DNA from 4 places in the Cellvibrio sp. KY-GH-1 genome. Region 1 is predicted to be linked to each of the others. Evidence: predicted binding sites of a transcription regulator. Region 1 holds the regulator's gene; each other region holds the start of a gene.
The links. Region 1 encodes sigma-54, which starts transcription at its own class of promoters, with help from an activator protein. Its sites were predicted from a motif close to TGGCACANNNNTTGCNNT; they were not measured.
Positions count from the first base shown of each region.

Region 1 (5,746 bases):
ATGGCCCATCCACCCAGGATTACACCCTGATTGATGCACCCAAAATGATTTTTTACAACACCCAAAATGGTACCCCCTGGCGGTTGTCGGCGACCCATGGGCGCAGTGAATCCAACAATGAACTAATTCGCCTCCTAGGCGATGTAGTCATCCAGCAAAGCTCGCCCAGCCAGGGACTAATGCGCGTCACCACCGATGAATTGCAAGTGCGTACCCGCGAACAATTCGCGGAAACAGACAAAGCTGTTAAGATGCGCAGCGCGAAAGGCCAGATAGACGCTCTAGGTATGGATGCCGACCTGGTGCAAAGTCGGCTTCAGTTAAAGTCCCAGGTTAAGGCTGTTTATGACCCTCGTTAAAAAATTCTTACGCGCTACGCGCTATTTTGTTGCTCTCAGCTTGCTTGCCTGTGCCTGCCAGTCATTTGCGCTACCCAGCGATAAAAACGAAACCATTCGCGGCTCTGCAGAAAAACTTACCGTTGACCAAAAAAACGGAATTGCAACCTACACCGGTTCAGTGATCATTCAGCAGGGAACATTGGTTATCACTGCTGACTCGATCGTGATTCACACCAACGCCGATAACGATGTAGAAAAAATGGTGGCTCAGGGCGTTCCCGCCCGCTTCCAGCAACAGCCGGAAAAAGATCAGGGGTTGGTAACCGCCGCCGCCAAACAAATTACCTATACCCCTGACAATCAGCGCTTATTGCTGATTGAAGACGCTTCCGTTGAACAAAACGGCGCGGTTATGAAAGGGCCCCGAATTGACTACGATCTGGTGAAAGAGGTTATGAAGGCCGCTGGTGGCAACAGCAGTATCGATGGCAATGCCGAGCGGATTGAGATTGTGATCCCACCCAAAGGTGCCAAAGGTGACGCCGTTGAGATCAAAAAGCTCGACGAGCAAGCACCTGCGCCAGCCAGCGCACCCACTGAAACCAGTAGCGCTGCCGCTCCATCAACCAGCTCACAAAATTAATGCCTATGTCCCGTTTGCATGCTCGCCATCTCGCCAAAAGCTACAAGAAACGCAAAGTGGTTATTGATGTTTCTATTACCGTGGAAAGCGGGCACATTGTCGGCCTACTAGGGCCAAACGGCGCCGGCAAAACCACCTGTTTTTATATGATCGCCGGCTTGGTGCCCGCCGATAATGGCACCGTACTGATCGACGAACGCGATATCACCAACTTGCCAATTCATGGCCGCGCCCGCGCTGGCATTGGCTATTTGCCGCAAGAAGCCTCGATTTTCCGCAAACTGAGCGTAGCCGATAACATCATGGCAATTCTTGAAACTCGCCAGGATATGAACGCCGCCCAACGCAAGGAAAAACTGGAGTCATTGCTCAATGAATTCCACATTACCCATATCCGTGACAGTTTGGGCATGGCCCTGTCAGGCGGTGAACGCCGCCGGGTTGAAATTGCTCGCGCCCTGGCAACGGATCCCAAATTTATCCTACTTGATGAACCCTTTGCCGGCGTTGACCCTATTTCGGTAAACGACATCAAAGAAATTGTTCGCCACCTGAAAGATCGCGGCATAGGCGTTCTCATTACCGACCACAACGTACGTGAAACACTGGATATCTGCGAAACCGCCTATATTGTCAGCGAAGGCCATATTATCGCCGAGGGTGATGCCGATACCGTGCTGAGTAATAGCAAGGTACGCGAAGTCTATCTGGGCGAGAACTTCCGCCTCTAATTAAATTACCGCCGACACATCACCATTCAACTCAAAGACCCGTTGGGTATTACCTATTTACCCAGCTGATCCTAGTGACAAACAACTTGACAAGTAACATTATTTATTTATTAGGCATAGAGATTGCTTACGGTTGTTGCTTGCGGCGCAAACCCTGACTAAACTCCGCTTATCTGTTGTTTTCATCCTGCGCTTTGATAACGCTTCTGCGCCATAAGGGTTTGTCTACCTCACAATGAAACAATCGCTCCAGCTCAAACTCGGTCAACAGCTGACCATGACTCCCCAGCTGCAACAGGCTATCCGCCTCTTGCAGCTTTCCACTCTGGATTTACAACAGGAAATCCAGGAAGCACTCGAATCCAATCCAATGCTTGAAGTGGAAGAAGGTTTTGATTCCCCCAGCCAAACTTCAGATTACGAAGGCAGTGAGCTGGACGCTACCGACTACAATCGCCAGCAGGAAATCGCCGCCGACACTAACGGGGATGACACCACCGATTTCAGCGGTACCGAAAATTACACCGCCAATAGTGATAGTTATCAGGAAACCAGCAATTATTCCGAAGGCGACAACTTTAGCGATGGCGATAGCTTCGGCGATGGTGAGAGTTTTGGTGAAAGTGAATCTTTTGGTGATGCCGATGTATATGGCGAAGGTGAAAACTTTAGTGCCGACAATGGCGACTGGAGTGAAGCGATCCCCAGCGACTTGCCAGTAGACACTAGCTGGGACGATGTATATCAGGCATCTTCATCCAGCAGCTCGAGCAATTACGATAATGAAGACAACGATTTTGAAAGTCGTCGTGCAGCAACTGATTCTTTGTATGATCACTTGATGTGGCAACTTAATCTTACACCGATGTCTGACCGTGACCGTATCCTGGCGATGGCTATCATCGATGCAGTAGAACCCAGCGGCATGCTTTCAATCACGCTCGAAGAAATTTTCGAAGGCATGCGCGATGAATTTGAAGAGCTCGAGCTGGATGAAGTCGTTGCTGTTCAACACCGCCTGCAACAATTCGACCCTTGCGGAGTGTGCAGCCAAAATCTGTCTGAATGTTTATTGGTGCAACTACAACAGTTCGACCCCAAGACACCCTTTCTCGACTCTGCCAAATTAATCGCAAAACAATATTTACCTGTGCTTGGCAGCCGCGACTATCGCCAGTTAATGCGGCGCACCAAACTAAAAGAAGCTGAATTGAGCCAAGCGGTCGCATTGATTCAAAGCTTGAATCCGCGCCCGGGCGATATGATTGCCAGTGGCGATACAGAATATGTAGTACCCGATGTCTTTGTAGAAAAGCGCGATGGTCGCTGGTTAGTTGAGCTGAATCCAGAAATTGCACCGCGTCTTCGTATCAATGCCGATTATGCATCCATGGTGAAACGTGCTGATTCCAGCAGCGACAATACGTTTCTGAAAGATAATTTGCAGGAAGCGCGCTGGTTTTTGAAAAGCCTGCAAAGCCGCAATGAAACCCTGTTAAAAGTCGCCAGCTGTATTGTCGAGAAACAACGCGGGTTCCTTGATTACGGGCCAGAGGCAATGAAGCCCTTAGTGTTGCACGATATTGCCGAAATTGTGGAAATGCATGAGTCCACCATTTCGCGCGTAACCACGCAAAAATATATGCACACTCCGCAAGGCATCTTCGAGCTGAAATATTTTTTCTCCAGCCATGTAAGCACCGACAGCGGCGGCGAATGTTCATCAACAGCGATTCGCGCCATTATCAAAAAACTGGTAAATGCCGAGAATCCTAAAAAGCCGTTAAGTGACAGTAAAATTACCGATCTACTCGCTGAACAAGGAATTCAGGTGGCGCGTCGCACTATTGCCAAGTACCGTGAATCGCTGAATATTCCACCGTCAAATGAGCGCAAAACGATTTAATTTTTATACAGGAAACTGGATAGGGATGTTGCATGCAGAACAAACACTGCATTGATTTTATTGATCGACTGGCACCCTTGGCCAGCCAAACTATGAGGAAGCACCTATGCAAATAAATATCAGTGGCCATCACCTCGAAGTCACGGACTCATTAAGAGATTATGTCACCAGTAAAATTGAACGCCTGAGCAATCATCACGACCGCATCACTACAACACACGTAATTCTCTCCGTAGACAAACTGATTCAAAAAGCAGAAGCGACCATTCATGTAAGCGGCAAAGATATCCATGCCGATTCAACCCACGAAGATCTTTACGCGGCGATTGATGCCCTGGCAGACAAGCTGGATCGTCAATTAATTAAACACAAAGAAAAAATGCGCAGTCATCGTTAATTGAATGATTTCAGCGCGCAACCGAGGATGCCAAGGCATCAGTTGAGTTATGCAAATCGAATCACTTATCAGCGCCAGCCGCACCCTGTGCGGCGTAGAAGGCGGCAGCAAAAAACGTGCACTGGAATTGCTGGCCAATGCCATTGCGCAAGATATTCCAGCAATTGATGCCGATGAACTTTTTCGGCGCCTTATAGGGCGCGAGCGCCTGGGCTCTACCGGAATTGGCCACGGTGTCGCCATTCCCCACTGCCGCGTGGAAAATTGCACCGGTACAGTAGGCGCGTTGATTACCTTGGCAGAACCAATCGATTTTGACGCCATAGATTCACAACCAGTGGATATTCTCTTTGCGATGCTGGTGCCAGAAGATGCTCATGATGAGCATCTGCAAACCCTGGCTACTCTGGCAGGCGCATTGAATAATCCGGAATACCGCCAGCGGCTGCGCAAGGCGGAGAGCGATCAAGCGCTCTACCAGGCAGCTATCGCGGCACTCTAGAGGCACAGCCTTATGCATCTGGTTATTGTCAGCGGCCTTTCAGGCTCGGGAAAAAGTACCGCACTCCACGTACTCGAGGATGTGGGTTTTAACTGCATTGATAACCTGCCTGTCAGCCTGCTCCCGGCGTTGGTTGCCCAAATCCAGATCCATAAGGACGATAAGCAAAAGTTTGCGATTGGCATAGATGTACGCAATGCCTGGCAAGATTTAGCGATTTTCCCGCAGATGATCAACACTCTGAAGGATGCGCACCTGCCATTTCGCACCCTGTTTCTCGACTCCCAACCGGCCGTATTGATTCAGCGCTTTAGCGAAACGCGTCGCAAACACCCGCTGTCTGACAAACACACCAGCCTGGAAGAAGCCATCACCGCCGAACAGCATCTGCTGGAACCCATTCGCGATACTGCAGACCAGGTAATCGACACCAGCCACCTGAACCTGCATGAATTGCGCGACCTGGTAAAAGAGCGCGTGGTTGGGCGCAGCGAATCCACCATGGCGATACTGTTTGAATCCTTTGGGTTCAAACACGGTGTACCTGTGAATGCCGACTTGGTATTTGATGCGCGCTGCCTGCCAAACCCACACTGGAAGCCGAATCTGCGCCCACAAACAGGCAAAGATCAGGACGTGATTGACTTCCTGGAGGAACAGGTAACTGTTAAGGAGATGTACGACGATATTGAGCACTACCTAACGCGCTGGCTGCCGCGCTACCAAGCAAACAACCGCAGCTATATCACCATTGCCATAGGCTGTACTGGTGGACAACACCGGTCGGTTTATTTAGCAGAGCGTTTGCAAAAGCACTTTGACCAAAGTTTTAGCGATGTACAAGTGCGTCACCGCGATATTAACAAACACAAAAAACACTGATTTCACATACAGAAACTGGCAATGCACACAGACATTCTCGACATCATTAACAAACGCGGACTTCATGCCCGCGCCGCTGCCAAGCTCGCCACCCTGGCCAACCAATTTACGGCCAAAATTCTGGTGCGAGTCGGTGAAGGCAACTGGGCGGATGCGAAAAGCGTCATGTCACTGATGTTGTTAGCGGCAAGCTGCGGCACCGCCCTACAGATCAGCATTGAGGGAGATGACGCTGAAGCGGCTCTTAACGCCATTCGCGCCCTGATCGCCGATCGCTTTGAAGAAGGCGAATAAATCGCCTATTGTTTACTCTATAGCCAGCACAATGGTTGTCCTTAAGCGGC
Region 1 covers NZ_CP031728.1:2,250,738-2,256,483, forward strand. The annotation lists gene lptC (LPS export ABC transporter periplasmic protein LptC) at 1-359, shown strand, start outside; gene lptA (lipopolysaccharide transport periplasmic protein LptA) at 346-984, shown strand; gene lptB (LPS export ABC transporter ATP-binding protein) at 990-1,715, shown strand; gene D0C16_RS09755 (RNA polymerase factor sigma-54) at 1,951-3,621, shown strand; gene hpf (ribosome hibernation-promoting factor, HPF/YfiA family) at 3,728-4,018, shown strand; gene ptsN (PTS IIA-like nitrogen regulatory protein PtsN) at 4,068-4,520, shown strand; gene rapZ (RNase adapter RapZ) at 4,533-5,402, shown strand; gene D0C16_RS09775 (HPr family phosphocarrier protein) at 5,424-5,696, shown strand.

Region 2 (5,746 bases), 1.0 Mb from region 1:
AAAATAATTTATTACCCCTGTCGCCCAAGGCAAAAATTCTTGTTGCAGGCGATGGCGCGGACAATATTAGTAAGCAAACCGGTGGTTGGTCGATTAACTGGCAGGGCACTGGTAATACGATGGCTGATTTTCCCGGCGCAACTACCTTGTGGATGGGGATTGAATCAGCAGTGTCAGCGGCTGGCGGCTCAGCACAATTAAGTGTGGACGGTTCGTACACTGAAAAACCTGATGTGGCAATCGTCATTTTTGGTGAAGATCCCTATGCTGAAATGCAGGGCGATATTCAACATCAATTGCTTAAGGCGGGCGACACTGCCGATTTACAGTTGCTGCAAAAATTAAAGGGCGATGGGATTCCTGTTGTTGCGTTATTCATAACTGGTCGCCCTATGTGGATTAACCGAGAGCTCAACGCGTCCGATGCTTTTGCGGTTATCTGGCAGCCGGGAACTGAAGGTGCTGGTATTGCTGACGTTATTTTTAAAGCTACCGATGGTTCGATAAATTTTCCGGTAAAAGGTCAGTTATCGTTTTCATGGCCCAAGCGTCCTGACCAAGGTCCCTTAAATGTTGGTGATAAAGATTATGACCCTTTGTTTGCCTATGGCTTTGGTTTGAAATACGGCGATAAAGATACCTTGAGCGATAGCCTTTCAGAAGAGGGCATTAGTTTTGAGGCGACCTCACACGTACTGGAATTATTCAATCGTCGTCCTCTGGGAATTTATGGGATTATTCTGGAGGGTAAAAATAATGATCGTGCAGCGCTCAATGGCAATATCGCGAGCGTATCGACACTGACTGTGACCTGTGTGGATCGCGATGTTCAAGAGGATGCTCGTCGCGCACTCTGGAATGGCGATGGGGAAGGTTTGGTGGCTATCTCGACGCCTAATCGTCAAGTGTTAAGCGATTATTATGAGTCTGATTCAGCATTGGTATTCGATATCAAAGTGGATGCCGCACCCGAGGCTCAGGCGTGGGTACGCATTGGTTGTGGCCCATCTTGCTATTCGCAAGTGGAGATTACCAAAGAGTTGACTGCGATAACCGGTAAAGGTTGGAAAACCCTGTCAGTGGATTTAAAAGATTACCCGGATGCCGGAACTGACTTCGGTTTGAAACGCACGCCGCAAGAGTTGTTTGCCTTGATTCTGGAGCCATTTACCTTGGTGGCCAATGGCAAGCTGGATGCTACTTTTTCGCAGGTCCGTATTGAGAAGGGCTTGGCAAAAGGTATTGGTGTGCAAATCGTGTAACCGTATTAGCTTTTTTTCTTGAAGGGCCATTTGCGCAAGCAAATGGCCTTTTTTGTGTGCGTAAGCCCCCCTCCGAAGAACTGCTGCTGAAAAATAATTGCTGCGCCTGCCTTCTTATAGTGCATTGCAAAAAAAAGCTGTGCATTTCTTTGCATTTAATTTGTGCGTGTTTTTTTGTGTGTTTGTTTGCAAATGACGCATGAGTCATTCGTCCATCACCACAAGTGTGCAACTCCAAAAAATGCTTAAAATCACGCAATAAAATTCCAGAAATTATATCTCCTTGATTAATAATGAATTATTCCTTAAAAAAAACCTGAAAAAAACGATTGGCATAAGCCTTGCTCAACTGGAATTAAGTCACACACCTGTTGTGCCAGTGATTTCAATAAATGTTTTTTTAGTGCATGACAAAACGTAGTTTCCAAGACCTGTTTACGTTGATGGTGTTGATGTTTAAACCACACACATTTATGCAAAAAAATTGGAGAAGGCTCTATGAAAAAAAATACACTTTATCTTTTTGTGGCTGCGGCGAGTTCGCTGGTGTGCGCGGCTCCAGGTGTTTCTGCAAAAACTTTTACTGAGTCTATGCAACAGGGTAGTGTGGTTAAAATAAATTTTCGTACTCGCTTTGAAGATGTGACAGAAGATTATTATGCGGTGGATCCAGTGACGAAAGTGCTGGGTAAAAAAGGCGAGAGAGAAGCGGATGCCTGGACTACTCGCTCACGCATTTCCTATCAGTCAGGCGCTTGGAATGGATTCGGTTTTACGGGTGAGATGGATAACATTAGTGAGATGACAAATGATGTTGACTATCGTACATCTGCGCATAGTTCAGATCCGTTGAATGGACAAAGCAAAACTGTTGCTGTAATTGCAGACCCTGTTGGTACTGAGGTTAATCAAGCGTTTATTTCCTACACCAATTTCAACAATCAGGTGAAATACGGTCGTCAACGTTTAGTGCTGGATAACTCACGTTTTATCGGCAACGTAGGTTGGAGACAGAACGAACAAACGTATGATGGTCTATCTTGGACCAATAAAACAATTCGCTACACCAATTTTACCTACGCGTACATCAAGAATGTAAATCGCGTGTTTGGTGAAGATAATCCCGCGTTAGGCGATTTGCATATGGATAGCCATGTACTCAACGCCAGTTACACTGGATTAGATGCCGGTAAACTGATTGGTTATGCTTATTTGCTGGATGTGAATGACCCAATTGCACAACTTGGTTTAACGAGTGATACCTTTGGTGTTCGTTGGCAAGGAACCGTAGGTGAGTCCTTTTTGTATAACCTTGAATATGCAAAGCAGCAAGACGCTGGCGCTGCGAAAATGTTTGAAGCAGATTACACCTTGGCTGAGGCAACGTATAACGTAAGTCGTTTCAGTTTTACCTTGGGTTATGAATTGTTGGGGTCCGATGATGGCAAATATGGTTTTGCTACACCACTGGCAACACTGCATGCGTTTCAAGGTTGGGCGGATAAATTTCTGGCAACACCTGCTGCTGGTTTGGAAGATACTTATTTGAACGTGGGTGTTACCGTGGCAGGTGCGCAAGCAGTTGTGAGCTACCACAAGTATGATTCTGATGCGGGCAGTATCGATTTCGGTGACGAAATAGATTTAAGTCTGAGCAAAAAGTTTGGTGCAGTGGTGTGGACTGCAAAATATGCCCAATACTCAATGGGCGATACTAATGCCAGCTTCACGGATACTACGAAATTTTGGTTAATGGCTGATTGGAACTTCTAATAAGAATATTAGATATCCATGTGGCTCTTTAGAAAAAGCGCCAAGGCAACACTGTAAAAAAGAATGGTTGTAAGAAGGAGGCAGTAACATATTGGGTTTCGATATTGAACTTCAATAATGTTAGCTGCTTCCTTTTTCTTCGGATTATTGCTTGCAATGCATAAAAGATATACATATGCTCTGCGCCAGTGTTTGTCCTGATGTATGTTTGTCCTCCCGCCTGTACCAGATACCCCTGTGCTAGTCGTTGTATTGATGTAACGGGTTTTTTGTACCTGCAAATGACAACGTTGACAATCGCAACCAGGTGAATGTTGCAATTAGCCAGCGACGGTGAGAGAGCCAGCTGTATTCGCCTGTTCAACTTCCAAAACCAACGATAATGAAAGGATAGGTAACTTTGATGAAGAAAATAATCCCACTGGGGGCGCTGCTTGGCGTTTCCCTGTTATCAACAGAAGCATTCGCTGTAAATTGCACTGGCTTACCGCAATGGAATAGCGCCAGTACTTACACTCAGGGAAATAAAGTTCAGCATTTGAATCGCGGTTATACCGCGAATTACTGGACTCAAGGCAACAACCCGACAACATCCTCCGGTCAGTGGCAACATTGGACCGACAATGGGGCCTGTGATGGTACTACTTCCAGCGTGGCGCCCAGCTCAGTAGCGCCGAGTTCTGTTCCATCCAGTGCGCGTTCATCCGTTCCAAGCTCGGTGGCTCCGAGTAGTGCGCCAACAACCAGTGCTGCGTCATCTGTAAAATCAAGCGTCGGTAGTTGTCCAGTCTATGTCGCAGGAACCAGCTACAGTCAGGGTGCGGTCGTCACTAACGCTGGCGGTGTTTATACCTGTCAGGTTCCGGGTTGGTGTTCATCAACCGCTACCTGGGCTTACGCACCCGGTACTGGTACCTATTGGCAACAAGCCTGGGCTGCGGGTGGTAGTTGTCCGGGTGTGAGTTCATCCAGTGTTGCAACGTCACGCTCCAGCTCTTCTGTAATAAGCAGTGTTGCGCCGAGTTCTGTCGCCTCTTCGTCGCGCTCCAGTGTTTCTTCAGTAATTAGTTCAAGTGTGAGCTCAGTAACGCCACCGACCGGAAAAGAGTTGGTTGGTTATTGGGAAAACTGGCATTGGCCATTAGAGGAAATGACCTCAATTCCTAATTACACAGTGCTGAATATTTCTTTCCCAAAAATTAATACTGATGGCTCACTCTTCCTGAGTAATGACGGTGGCTATCAAAACAATCCCACCGCACAACAAATTGCTGCCGCTAAAGCACAAGGCAAGAAAGTGTTGTTGTCGATTGGCGGAGCTAACGCGACTTTCGTATTGAATAACCAAACGCAAGAAGATAATTTCGTAAATTCTTTCATTGCGATTAAAGATCAGTATGGTTTGGACGGTATCGATATTGATACTGAAAAAGGTTTGCATACCAATCCCAATGCGCAAATTAATCTGACTAGCCCGCAATACTCTGCAGATTATCTGGCGCGCGCGATCAAGCGGTTGAAGGCGCGTTATGGCGCAAGCTTCCTGCTGACTATGGCTCCGGAAACTGCACATACCATTGGTGCAAACCTGCCCGGTAACTGGTTGGGTCAATACAACTGGGGGGTGTACTTGCCATTGATGAATGCGCTTCGTGATGATATTAGCTGGATTCAGATGCAGTACTACAATACAGGTTCAATGCCGGGTAAAAATGGCCAGTTCTACAACTCTGCCACGCAAGATGGTTTGGTTGCCTGGACCGAGGCGTTAATCGAAGGCTTTCAGATTGGCAGTACCGGTGTGAACTATCTTGGTTTGCCTGCCAGCAAAATCATCATTGGTTTGCCTGCCTCTACCGCGCCAACAGCAGCCGGCAGCGGTTATACCAATCCAACAGTTGTGAAAGCGGCAATGCGCTGCTTGCGCTCTGGCGATTGTGGTACCGGTTATAAGCCGGCAAAAACATATCCGGATTTGCGCGGCATTATGGCTTGGTCTACCTGGGAAGATAACGTCACTGGTTATGCGTTCTCCAATGCGGTTAAAGCCTGTGCGTTGAATAACCAGTGTAATTAATTGGCTGTTTAATTTTACGGTTGTTTAAAAAATCCCTGTCGATTATATCGGCGGGGATTTTTATTTGGGCGTGGTATTATTGTGCTTATTGTGCTTATTGTGTGTTTAGTTCAGGCAAGGACGGTTTTCTCAATGGCTTCCATGTAAGATCTGTAGCTGAGCGCCATAACCATTCCACTGGGCCATAATTAAAGTATTTTAACCACCAGCGACAGATAAAAATTTGTATTCCGAAAATTGCTATACAGAGCAGCGCGTTTTGGCCTGGACTGGTTAGGGTAAAGAGCCCGAACCCAATATTAAAAAACAGAAATACGCCGATAATTGATTGACTCAAATACGTCGTTAAGGCCATTTTTCCTACGCTAGCCAATGGCTTTAGTCGTGCTTCCCATTTAGGTTTTAGCATTAATAAGCTGATGCCGGTGATATAAATTAGCGTTAGGCTGGTGTTAAAAAACTCCAGGATAAATCCACCTGCCCAACCCGCGAATGGGGCGTTCTGAAAATCAATCTTCAGGATGAAGCTGCTCGCACCCAGGATTACTCCTGCGAGCAAGGCAATTACTAATACCCAACCACTTCTTTTTAACACCAGTTTAAAAAAAATGCGGTGTTGCTCAAGGTGAGAGAA
Region 2 covers NZ_CP031728.1:1,201,652-1,207,397, reverse strand. The annotation lists gene D0C16_RS05065 (exo 1,3/1,4-beta-D-glucan glucohydrolase) at 1-1,262, shown strand, start outside; gene D0C16_RS05060 (alginate export family protein) at 1,761-3,035, shown strand; gene D0C16_RS05055 (glycosyl hydrolase family 18 protein) at 3,439-5,112, shown strand; gene D0C16_RS05050 (DUF418 domain-containing protein) at 5,207-5,746, opposite strand, start outside.
Region 2: D0C16_RS05060 (alginate export family protein) is a predicted target of sigma-54. The motif match lies at 1,593-1,610, and genes of this name have one in related genera.

Region 3 (5,746 bases), 330 kb from region 1:
GTAATTTGTCGAATACCCAGAGGCGGGTGCCGAGATAAAAACCTTCACTTAAATCGTGAGTCACCATAAACACAGTTAACTGGTGCTCGCGCCAGAGCTTTAAAATCAATTGATGCATGTCGGCGCGAATGCCCGGGTCCAGGGCGCCAAAGGGTTCATCCAGTAATAAAATACGCGGTTGACGAATTAGCGCCTGGGCAATGGCCAAGCGCTGTTTCATGCCGCCAGATAATTCGTGTGGATAGCGATTAATCGCATGACTTAAGCCTACGGATTCCAGCAGTGCTTTGGCTTCCTCGACCACCTTGCGTTTGCGGCTGCCGAATAATTTTCCCAGCAAGGGCGAGTGTTCAAATTCCCGCGCGATTATCACGTTTTGCAATACGGTCAGATGGGGAAATACCGAGTATTGTTGAAAGACTATGCCGCGCGATTGATCCGGCTCGTCCGGAATAGGTTTGCCTTCCAGTAATAATTCACCGGAGCTGGGTGATTCCATCCCCAGCAGCATTTTCAAAAAGGTACTTTTGCCGCAGCCGGAGGTGCCGACCATGGTGATAAATTCACCGGCGTTGACGCTCACGTTCATGCGTTCCAGCACCACGTTATCGCCGTATTTTTTCCACAGATTTTTTGCCTTGATTAATGGCATGGCTTTAGCTCGTTTCTGTTCAAGAATTTTTTTATCGAACGGAAGAATTGTCATAGCAGTTTCCGTCCATTAATTCGCGTTAGGGTAATGCCAGGGGAAGCAAAACCGACTGATCTTGGCGAGTAGCCAGTCCACCAAAAATGCCAAGAGGGTGATCCAGGCCACGTAGGGCAAAATCACATCCATAGACATATAGCGGCGCACTAAAAATATGCGGTAGCCCAAGCCGTCGGTTGAGGCGATGGCTTCAGCGGCAATTAAAAATAACCAGCCCGCGCCCAGCGACAGGCGCACTGCATTAATCAGTCGGGGCAATAATTGCGGAATTAATACGCGGACTAAAATTTGCCAGGTAGAGGCGCCCAGCGTTTGCGCTTTGACTAATTGTTCTTGCGGAATTTCCTGCGCGCAGCGCTGAATATCGCGCGCAATAAAGGGCGCAACACCTATTACGATTAGGGCAACTTTGGAGAGCTCGCCCAAACCGAACACAATAAATAAAATCGGTAGTAGGGCCATGGGCGGCACCAGGGAAATAATCGTTAGCAGCGGCGCTACTGGTGAATGAATTGAAGGAATAGCTCCGGTGAGTAGACCTATAGTAAAGCCGAGCACGGCGGCGATAAAAATGCCCATGGTTAAACGGTAGAGACTGCTGAAAGTATCCTGCCAAAATAAATATTCACCGCTGCGTTTACTCGGTTCAAAGGCCAGCGAATGAATCGCATCGCCCATTTGCGCAAAACTGGGCAGGAGTTTGTCGGTAGCGTTTTCAGCCAGGCGTGCATCAGACGCTATTAAATAGACAAAAAAAATGGCGATGAAAGGTATAAGCCCAAGCAGTAAGCGCGTGGGTTTAGAGGGTGTAAGATTTATTAGTCTTTTCATAAGGTGGTAAAGCTAAGTAGTGGGAAAACTTTTTTACTTAATGTTAAAGGCTAAGGTCACCCCACCTCGCGCCGATGCTCTGGCGAGGCAGGGCGAGGTGCCGTGTTAAAGTTTTTTATCGGCAGCCATTTGCATGTAAGTGGTATCGAAGCGCAGTTTCACGTTCTTCTTATCACCATAGACGCCTTTGGGGCCTTCTACGCCGATATATTTTGCGTCCGGTGCGCCTTCCCCCAGTAGGCCGTGATCAAGAGAAAACTCGGCGACTTTTTGCATGGTTTTTAACAGCTCGTCGCTGTTCACCAGATCGAGTGCGGAGGCGGGGGTGTAGAACATCTTGGTGCTGGCCAGTTGGGATTCGAAACCAGCAAGGTCGGTGCCTGAGGCGGTCGCCATGGCAGTTTTTGCGGTCGCGGCGGCTTTATCTGCTCCGCTCATCACTCCCATAATTTCATACCAAGCGCCGACGAGAGCTTTGCCCAGCGCCGGATTGGCTTTGAGGGTTTTGGTGTTTACCACCATCAAATCCATAATTTCGCCGGGGATTTTGGAGGAATCGAATACTTTGGTGCTGTTGGGCTGGGTGAGGATTTCGCTCAACAATGGGTTCCAGGTAGTGACGGCGGTGACGTCTTTAGTGCCGTAAACCGCGACCATGTCGGCATCGGAGGTATTAACTACTTTCACGTCTGCTTCTTTCATGCCCACAGATTCAAGCGCGCGTGCCAGCAGGTAGTGAGACACGCTCAGCTCTACCAGGTTGACGCTTTGGCCTTTGATGTCCTTCAGGGTTTTGTTGGCGCCTTTGAGTACTACGCCGTCATTCCCGTTGGAGAAGTCGCCCACAATCAATGCGGTGGAATCTACCCCGCCGGCGGCGGGAATGGTGAGAGCGTCCATATTGGTCATCACACAACCATCAAACTGACCGGCGGTGTATTGGTTAATCGACTCAACGTAATCGTTGATTTGAACGATTTCGACCTCAATGCCGTATTTTTTTGCCCACTTGTCCATGATTTTCTGTTCGTCGGCATAGCCCCAGGGCATCCAGCCCACGTAAATGGACCAGCAGACTTTAAACGGTTCGGCAGCGGAGGTTAGCGCAGTGGAAAATAACAACGACAGAGCGACTAATGTTTTGGTCAGTCGGCTTTTGGTGAGGCGAGCGTGGTGCAACATGAGCAACCTCCAAGGGTATGGTGACAGCGGCTTTTTTAATAGGGAGCACTCTGGCGGTTAGGCCAACAATCTCCCGGGCTTTTATCCCGCCGTGTAACCCCTGTCGCTGATATCCAGCCTGAGGTCGAAAGCTCTCGGACCAGACATCGCAGAACAATTCTGCAACCGGAACCCTAGCTCTCTATTTACAAATTGTGGTTAACAAATTGTGTAGAACAGTTTGTCGAATAGCCAAAACCACCCAGAGTGCGGATCAGTTATTACAATAGTAGCCTTCGCAATATGGGTGCCAATGTGTTAACGGACTGATTTTTAAAGGTATTTGTATCTTGGGAGATATGCTGGATTATTTGTCATGCACCAATATGGGTTGTCATGGTGGTGCAGGGTGATTTGTTTTGGTGCAGTTCTTTTGTAACTAATTGTGGTGCTGATATCCTTATAAAATGTAATTTTTATCGACACATCAGGCAGTTACAAGAATATCGTGCTATTTTTAATCAAGTGCGTTTGTGTGTGGAACTATTTTTCCAAGCTGATAAGATTGGCGCACAGGACAACCTAATTAAGACTCACTCACGCGTCTCCAGGTTTTGCAGGCTCAGTTCTTCGAAGCAACAAATGATAAAAGTTGGGAGCTTCTGGGCTAGGGAAACATGACCATCATGGAAAAACACGGAATAACTATGCGCAACTCAGGCTTACCGGGCTCTGATACTCAAAAAACGTCGACTTACACATCAGTCGCTATGTCAGAGCAATTGGTTATCCAACATTTAAAACATTGTCGCGATCTTACGCGCGGCTTTGCTTATCGGGTTTTTCCCAATTTTTGGCGGCAGTGGTGCAAACAGGTTTTGGAAATTGCGGAGCAGGCCAAATCTAACAAAGAGCAAATTGCCCTCTATGAAATACAAAACCTGCTGTCCGCCGTTCAGCAAGCGGCAGAGCAGGAGTTTTGCCAGCATCTGGCAAATGGATTCGTAAAATTCAAAAACAAATCATTGAACACACTAACGGGTGAGGAACGTTTTAGCGGCGATATCCTATCCTTGGTAGAGCATTCAGACCTGGAAGAAACCATCGCAATTACCTCTATTACCCATCGCGCAGATAATTTTTTTGCCGATCACTTGTGGGCTTTTCAACAGCGCCTCGCGTTACTCAATGACGGTGAAAAAATTGATGAGCGTAGCAATCCGGTCAGCCCGGTGCAATTTTGTGAGGCGTTGCGCAAGTTGCTCGCGAATCTGGATGTGGATGTTAAAACCAAGATCATAGGTTACAAGCTTTTTGATCAAGACGTTGTCGGTTTGCTAGATGAACTTTATCTGGAATTAAATGATTATCTGGTTCGTCAAAACCTGTTACCCAATTTGCGCTTTGTCCAGAATAATCAGGAAAAGGCTACGGGTGCTGCCAAGCGCGAGGAAGTGGTCGCAGATGATCCCCTTGATACTGTGGTGACTCCGGCCGAGCAACAAACTGAAGAGGAAGCACAGCAACATCATCGCCGCGCGAGCGATAAATTACTGAGCGGTTCGCTGAACCCCAACGATATTCAATACCAAACCAGTTTGCTCAATGCAATTCGATTGTTGCAGGTCCATGTAACTCAGCAGTTACCTGCTGTGCAGGCAACCCAGGTGTTGCATCCGCAGTCAGTTCCGGGTGCGGGGGCGCAAGTTGCTGCAGGTGCTCCGGTTTTGCCGGCGAGTTTGCAGGTGTATTCCCAGCCGCAGTTGGTGGGCGTGCTGGAGCATATGCAAACCCAGGCCTTAAATTATACGCAGCAAGCATTGGCCAATCATGAGACTGGCCCAGTGGCGATTCAAATGCAAAGTGTGGCTGATGTGGGCCGCACTATGATGGAGAAAATCGCCAGCGAAAGTGAAAACGGTGCTGTGGAAGCGGGCGATATGCAGACCATAGATTTGGTCGGTATGTTGTTTGAATACATGTTGTCCGACGATCACTTACCCGATTCGGTGAAAGCGTTGCTCAGTTATCTGCACACCCCTTTCTTGAAAATTGCCTTTATCGACAAGAACTTTTTCGAGCAGCCGGAGCATCCAGCTCGCGTGCTGTTAAATAGCCTCGCTGAATCTGGCGTGCGCTGGGTCAGCAATGATGGCAGTGATCAATACGATATTTTTACCAAGATCAAAACTACCGTATTTCGCCTGCTGCAGGAATTCAAAAACGATGTACGTATTTTTGCCGAGTTGTTGATTGAATTTAATGCCTATACGCACAACGTTGCCCGTCGTCAGGAGTTAATGGAGCGACGCGCGCTTGAAAAAGCCCAAGGCGAAGAAAAACTGCGCGAAGCTAAAATTCAAGTGAACACTGAAGTGCGTAGCCGCACAGATAATCGCGAAATGCCTTCAGCGATTTTGCTGCTGTTGTTACAGCCCTGGTCAGATTATTTGTCATTTGTACTGCTGCGCTACGGCGATAAGTCCGATAGTTGGAAGCGCGCGCTGCAAGTGATTGACGATTTACTCTGGTCCATCGAACCCAAAACCAAGCAAGCGGATAAGGTTCGTCAAATGGAAGTGCAGGATGAATTGGCGAGTGCGCTGGAGCGCGGTTTTGAGACCATAGGTTACGAGCAGGCAAAAGGGCGTAAGCTTTTGGATGCTGTCGTCTCCCTGCAGCGCATGGCATTGTTGAGCCGTAAAGCGGAGCCGGCGCCGGCGCCTATGCGGACTAAACTGGAAAGCCTGGCGGCGGAAAAAGCGGGTCATATTTCCGAACAGTCGCAAGAGCCTTCGCCTGAAGAGGCGAAAATTGTCGACAGTTTGAAGATGGTGGAATTTGGCACCTGGTTTGAATTCGAAGGTGGCAAGCGTTTGAAGGTGGCTTGGTATAACAAAAAAACCCAGCACTATATGCTGGTGGATCAACAGGGGCGCAAGGTGTCCCTGGCGGCCGGTTTGCAATTGGCGCGCGACATGCTCGCTGGTCGCGCAAAAATTATTGCCGGTAGTACCAAACCTTTCTTTGAGCGCGCGCTGGAAA
Region 3 covers NZ_CP031728.1:2,582,109-2,587,854, reverse strand. The annotation lists gene D0C16_RS11175 (ABC transporter ATP-binding protein) at 1-652, opposite strand, end outside; gene D0C16_RS11170 (ABC transporter permease) at 722-1,540, opposite strand; gene D0C16_RS11165 (putative urea ABC transporter substrate-binding protein) at 1,646-2,722, opposite strand; guanidine-I (ykkC/yxkD leader) riboswitch at 2,791-2,910, opposite strand; gene D0C16_RS11160 (DUF1631 family protein) at 3,409-5,746, shown strand, end outside.
Region 3: D0C16_RS11165 (putative urea ABC transporter substrate-binding protein) is a predicted target of sigma-54. The motif match lies at 2,997-3,014, and genes of this name have one in related genera.

Region 4 (5,746 bases), 350 kb from region 1:
AACGTAAAAACATCCTCGCCGATGGGTATAAGTTCTCTGAGCCTCTCCAGACGCTGTGTTTTTGCCACTCTATTTTCTGGCACCCAACTTTTGCCCAAACACCAAAACGCAAGGCATGCCGCAAGGAAAAAGCTAAAAATTACAGGTATATGCACAGTTTTATAAGCAGACACATAGACCAATACACAAACAAAAAACAGATATAGTGGCAACGCGCATTCATGCCAAACACCAGAAAAATCTTGCAACCGCGAACCATCAAATAACGCAGTAACGACCCCAATATGGAAATGACTAACCACGACTAATAACAGCACAGGCAGAAACAATAACGCGATCCCCATCCATTTACTGAACGCCCAAAAAAGCACAGTTCCCCAATTTTTTTTCAAAGCAAGAACGAGAACCAACGCCCACACAGCCACCACTAACCCTGTTAATTGGCTACGCATTAACCAAGCGGCGATTAGCGTAATTGCAACTGTTTTACCCTCTGCTTTTACTTCCCAAAGCTTCAGAATTAGGTTTGGCAAAAGTAAAATGGCCACCAGGGTGACTAACCAAAACCAGCGCCATGCCTGCCCTTGAGTCACCAGGGTTAGGTGCAAAACGTCACCGCCTATGCCATGCACAAGCACTGCCAAAACGCAGGTAAATACAGCTGCAACCGCTAATCGCTTTTCGGTATCGCCGCTGACGAAAATGCAGGCACTAATCAGACTTATTAACGGCACCAATGCATTGGCAATATCATCCATTGACCAAAAATAGAAAAATAAATAAGTGTTGCGATCTTCGATTATGCTCAGCCACTCTGCATCAAACTGCCAGCGAGTTAGCAACTGCGCATTATTTGCAATTAACAACAACGCGATAACTGCAACGGCAAGTAAACACAACCTTCGCCAATGAGCCATATATATACTTGACAGAGCAAATATTACGCCAGCCATGCCCATTAATGGATGAAGTAATAGCGCGACCAGTAAGAGCGCCGTCGCCGCTATTTTTTTCCTATCAAGCCACGCAGCTATGAAGAAAAGAGTAAATGCTTCCGACAACATGCGGGGGGTAACAAAAGGTTCAATGTAGAAAAAAACGCGCTCCGAACCATAGGAACTTGAAAGCACCAAAATCAGTCCCACAGAGAAAATCGCAACACTGTAGGACAAAATTCTCTTTGCAAGCAGAAAAACAGCACTAAAAAATAAACAGTGACCCGCGAGTGTAATTAAAGCACCGGCCGATTCAACTCCTAATAATTCAATTAGGACTGCATATACTGGGCTAAAAAGTGTAAAGCTATCTTGCGAGCCGAAACGCAGAAAAATATCATTTTGGTAAAGCTCTGGAGCTAGATGAGAGAGCGCCTGTAATGTATACAATTGCGCGTCATGCATTATTCCGGCATATGGAAAAAACAATACCCATAAAAAAAATATACCCGCCCACAACCCCGAGTAATGCACAGTGCTATTTCCTGCAAAATACCGTGCGATTTTGACCTCAAATAACGCTAACCACATGAACCCTGGCTTCCTTATAAAAATGGAGACGATACGTCCCTGACGCTGACACATAAAAACACTACTAGATAACACTGATAACATAAACAGCACAGAAAGTTAAAAAAAAGGCGCCCCAAGGCGCCTTTTTTGACCAGCGAAATACTGAGTCGATTAACTGCCTGAACCACAACCATTGGGAGCGTACTTGCCATCAACACTTGAAGAGCAAGTCCAGGAACCATTTGGATCGCGAGTCCACGACAGAGTTTTTTCAGCAATGGCTGCCGCAGCGCCGTTGCCAAACGCACCGCCAATTGTGCTATCACTTGTACCGTCATCAGCGATAGTTATATTTACACCACCCTTACCAGTAGCCGACCCCAGATCCGATCCCGAAGCTCCAAGCAGAGTACTACCGGCAAATCCGATAACGCATTCGTCAGCATCTGGTGCCGCATCAACATTCACCGGATTGACACGCCCCTCCAGCAAACAGGTCTCCACTACTGTTTTTAAAGAACCCAATTCAGTCATCACGCGAGACACTTGTGACTTAGCTACGTAGGTCTGGTATTGCGGCAGAGCTACAGCAGCCAAGATACCAATGATCGCCACAACGATCATCAATTCGATCAACGTAAAACCTTTTTGCATTTGCTTCATAACTAACTCCGATTAAGTTGGGCGACTAGCCGTTTTGTTAAACACAGTTAAAGTCAAGCAATGCGCATACCAACTGCTCGAATCCCTTTATTTAACCGAGATTATTGCTCAGCAGAGCTGGGCAGTGGGTGTTTTTAGCGTGCCTAACGGGCACTTGAAGCAACCAACATGGACAATAAGTGACATTTTTTGTCATTCCATATTTGCGCATACATTAAGTACCATATGAGCTAGTATTCTCTCGTGAATGTAACGAATTTTCTCTCGGATGCACTTATGAACACCCCAGCAAACTCCACTGCGCTTAACGGATTGGCGAGACGCTTGGTCGCAGACAACCTGATTGATGGCGAAATAGCCGCAAAGGCGATGCTTCAGGCAAAAAAAGACGGCATTCCTTTTGTTGATATGCTTGTCAGTAAAGAAATTTTGGATGCGCGCACCATAGCTCGTGTCGCCGCAGAGGAATTTGGCTCACCGGTTTTTGACCTCACAGCGCTAAACAAAGAATCCATACCGCTAAAGCTGGTTGACGAAAAGCTCATTCGCAAGCATCACACCCTGCCAATCGCCAGAAGGGGCAACAGGCTATTTTTAGCGGTTACAGACCCCACCGATATCCACGCACTGGATGAAATAAAGTTCAACACTGGAATCAACACGGAAGCTGTTCTGGTAGAAGCAGACAAACTCAAAGCTGCGATCGAGCAATACTTTAACCTTCAAGAAGGTAACTTGGGTGATGCACTGGGAACGCTCGATGAGAATCTTGACGAGCTGGATGTTCAGACAGTTGATGAGAACAACAGTGACGACACTCCCGAAGCCGATGAAGCACCTATCGTAAAGTACATTAACAAGGTATTGCTTGACGCGATAAAAGGTGGTTCATCAGACATTCACTTCGAGCCCTACGAGAAAACTTACCGTATTCGCTTCCGTACAGATGGGGTACTCCATGAAGTCTCGCGACCACCGGTTAACCTTGCGACCAGGATGGCGGCACGCTTAAAAGTAATGTCGCAAATGGATATTTCCGAGCGACGTTTACCACAAGATGGACGCATAAAACTGAAAGTTTCCAAAACTCGCGCGATAGATTTTCGGGTTAACACCCTGCCTACCCTCTTCGGTGAAAAAATTGTGCTGCGTATTCTCGACCCCAGCTCTGCAAAGCTGGGAATCGATGCATTGGGTTATGAGGATGACCAAAAAAGACTCTACCTGGACGCATTGGCACAATCGCAAGGAATGATTCTGGTTACCGGCCCCACCGGTAGTGGTAAAACTGTATCGCTTTATACGGGCCTAAATATTCTCAATACTTCTGAAGTCAACATTTCCACGGCAGAGGACCCGGTTGAGATAAACCTGGAAGGTATTAACCAGGTGCAAATGAACACAAGAGTTGGCTTAACCTTCGCGGAGGCACTCAGGTCTTTCTTGCGCCAAGACCCCGACGTTATCATGGTGGGGGAGATTCGCGATCTTGAAACAGCTGAAATCGCGATTAAGGCGGCCCAAACTGGACACTTGGTATTGTCAACGCTACACACCAATTCGGCACCTGAAACGCTTACGCGCCTGCTAAATATGGGTGTACCCGCATTCAACGTGGCGACATCGGTGAGCTTGATTATCGCCCAACGCCTTGCCCGCCGTCTGTGCACCGCGTGTCGCAAACCTGCCACTGATATCCCGGAAGAGATACTTCGGCAGGAAGGGTTTGACGAAGTCAGTATTCCGCGCTCAGAATTCCAGTTGTTTCATCCCGTTGGCTGCGAAAAATGCAATGGGGGTTATAAAGGCCGGGTGGGTGTATATGAAGTGGTTCGCATCACCCCACAGATTGCCAACCTTATAATGGAAGGCGGCAACTCTTTACAAATTGCAAGAGCGGCCAAAGAAGCAGGCTTTAACAACCTGAGAATTTCCGCATTGCGTAAAGTCGCAATGGGTTTAACCAGCCTTGAAGAGGCTAACCGAGTCACCAAGGATTAATTCCATGGCACTAGCATCTACAACAAAATCATCCAGCGCTTCAACAAGCAAGGCCAAGCAAGCCATAAAGCCAAAGGCTGTGCCGGTTACAAACACCTACGTCTACAAAGGCGTGGACAAGAAAGGCAATAAAATTCAGGGAGAGATCAACGGCATCAGCCCAACGATTGTCAAAACATTACTCGCCAAGCAAGGCATAACCACTCGCTCGATTTCAAAAAAGGCGAAGCCGCTGTTCGGCGCGGGCGGAAAATCGATTAAACCCGCTGACATCGCCGTATTTTCTCGTCAAATGGCGACTATGATGAAGGCCGGGGTTCCACTGGTACAAGCGTTTGAGATTGTCGCGGATGGCTTGGAGAATCAAAATCTTCGCAAAATGGTCTTGCAAATCAAAGACAGTGTTTCAGCTGGTGGAGGTTTTGCCAACGCTCTTCGTGAGCACCCCAAATACTTCGATGATTTATTCTGCAACCTGGTAGACGCTGGTGAGCAATCAGGGTCACTAGAAACCATGCTGGACCGAATTGCCACATACAAAGAAAAAACTGAGGCTCTGAAAGCAAAAATCAAAAAGGCACTTACTTACCCTACTGCGGTAATAGTGGTAGCGATTATAGTGACGGGTATTTTGCTAGTTAAGGTCGTACCTCAATTTGCATCTACCTTTAGTGGGTTTGGCGCCGACTTACCAGCATTTACCTTGTTTGTCTTACACTTGTCCGAACTCGCGCAAGCCTACTGGTTTATCATTCTTCTAGGGATGGCTGGTGGAGCGTTTGCCTTTAAAGAACTTAATCGTCGTTCTCCAAAATTTTCATACTTAGTCGATAAATACGTACTTAAATTGCCAATTATTGGCCAAATTATTTATCTCTCTATCATGGCAAGGTTTTCGCGCACACTTGCGACAACATTCGCCGCCGGTGTCCCCCTAATCGATGCTCTCACGTCAGTAGCAGGTGCTACGGGCAATAAAATTTATACTGACGCAATTATTAAGGTCAGAGAAGATGTGTCAACAGGCATCCAGATGAATACCGCACTGAAAGCGAGAGGGACGTTTCCTACGCTGTTAATCCAAATGGCAGCGATAGGAGAAGAATCCGGTGCGCTAGACACCATGCTGGATAAAGTAGCTGTTTATTATGAAGAGGCGGTAGACAACATGGTTGACAGCCTGACATCCCTGCTGGAACCAATGATTATGTCGGTGTTGGGGATCTTGGTTGGTGGACTGATGATTGCGATGTATCTGCCTATCTTCCAGCTTGGATCGGTTGTATAGACGTGGATTTTTTCTCCTTGGTGCACGCTCATCCGGCGCTCGAACTAAGCTGCGTATTAATTTTGGGTTTATTAGTCGGCAGCTTTTTAAATGTAGTGATCTACCGGCTTCCAAAAATGATGGAACGTGAATGGAAGCAACAATGCAATGAGCTCAGCTCTCAAAACGGAGATGTAGCTTCACTTCCCCCGATTAGCGAACCCGAGGAACCGTTTAACCTAATGGTTCCTGGCTCGCGCTGCCCGAGCTGTGGACACAAAATAAAACCATGGGAGAATATTCCCAT
Region 4 covers NZ_CP031728.1:2,603,215-2,608,960, forward strand. The annotation lists gene D0C16_RS11235 (hypothetical protein) at 1-1,526, opposite strand, end outside; gene D0C16_RS11240 (pilin) at 1,680-2,171, opposite strand; gene pilB (type IV-A pilus assembly ATPase PilB) at 2,448-4,172, shown strand; gene D0C16_RS11250 (type II secretion system F family protein) at 4,177-5,460, shown strand; gene D0C16_RS11255 (A24 family peptidase) at 5,463-5,746, shown strand, end outside.
Region 4: D0C16_RS11240 (pilin) is a predicted target of sigma-54. The motif match lies at 2,226-2,243, and genes of this name have one in related genera.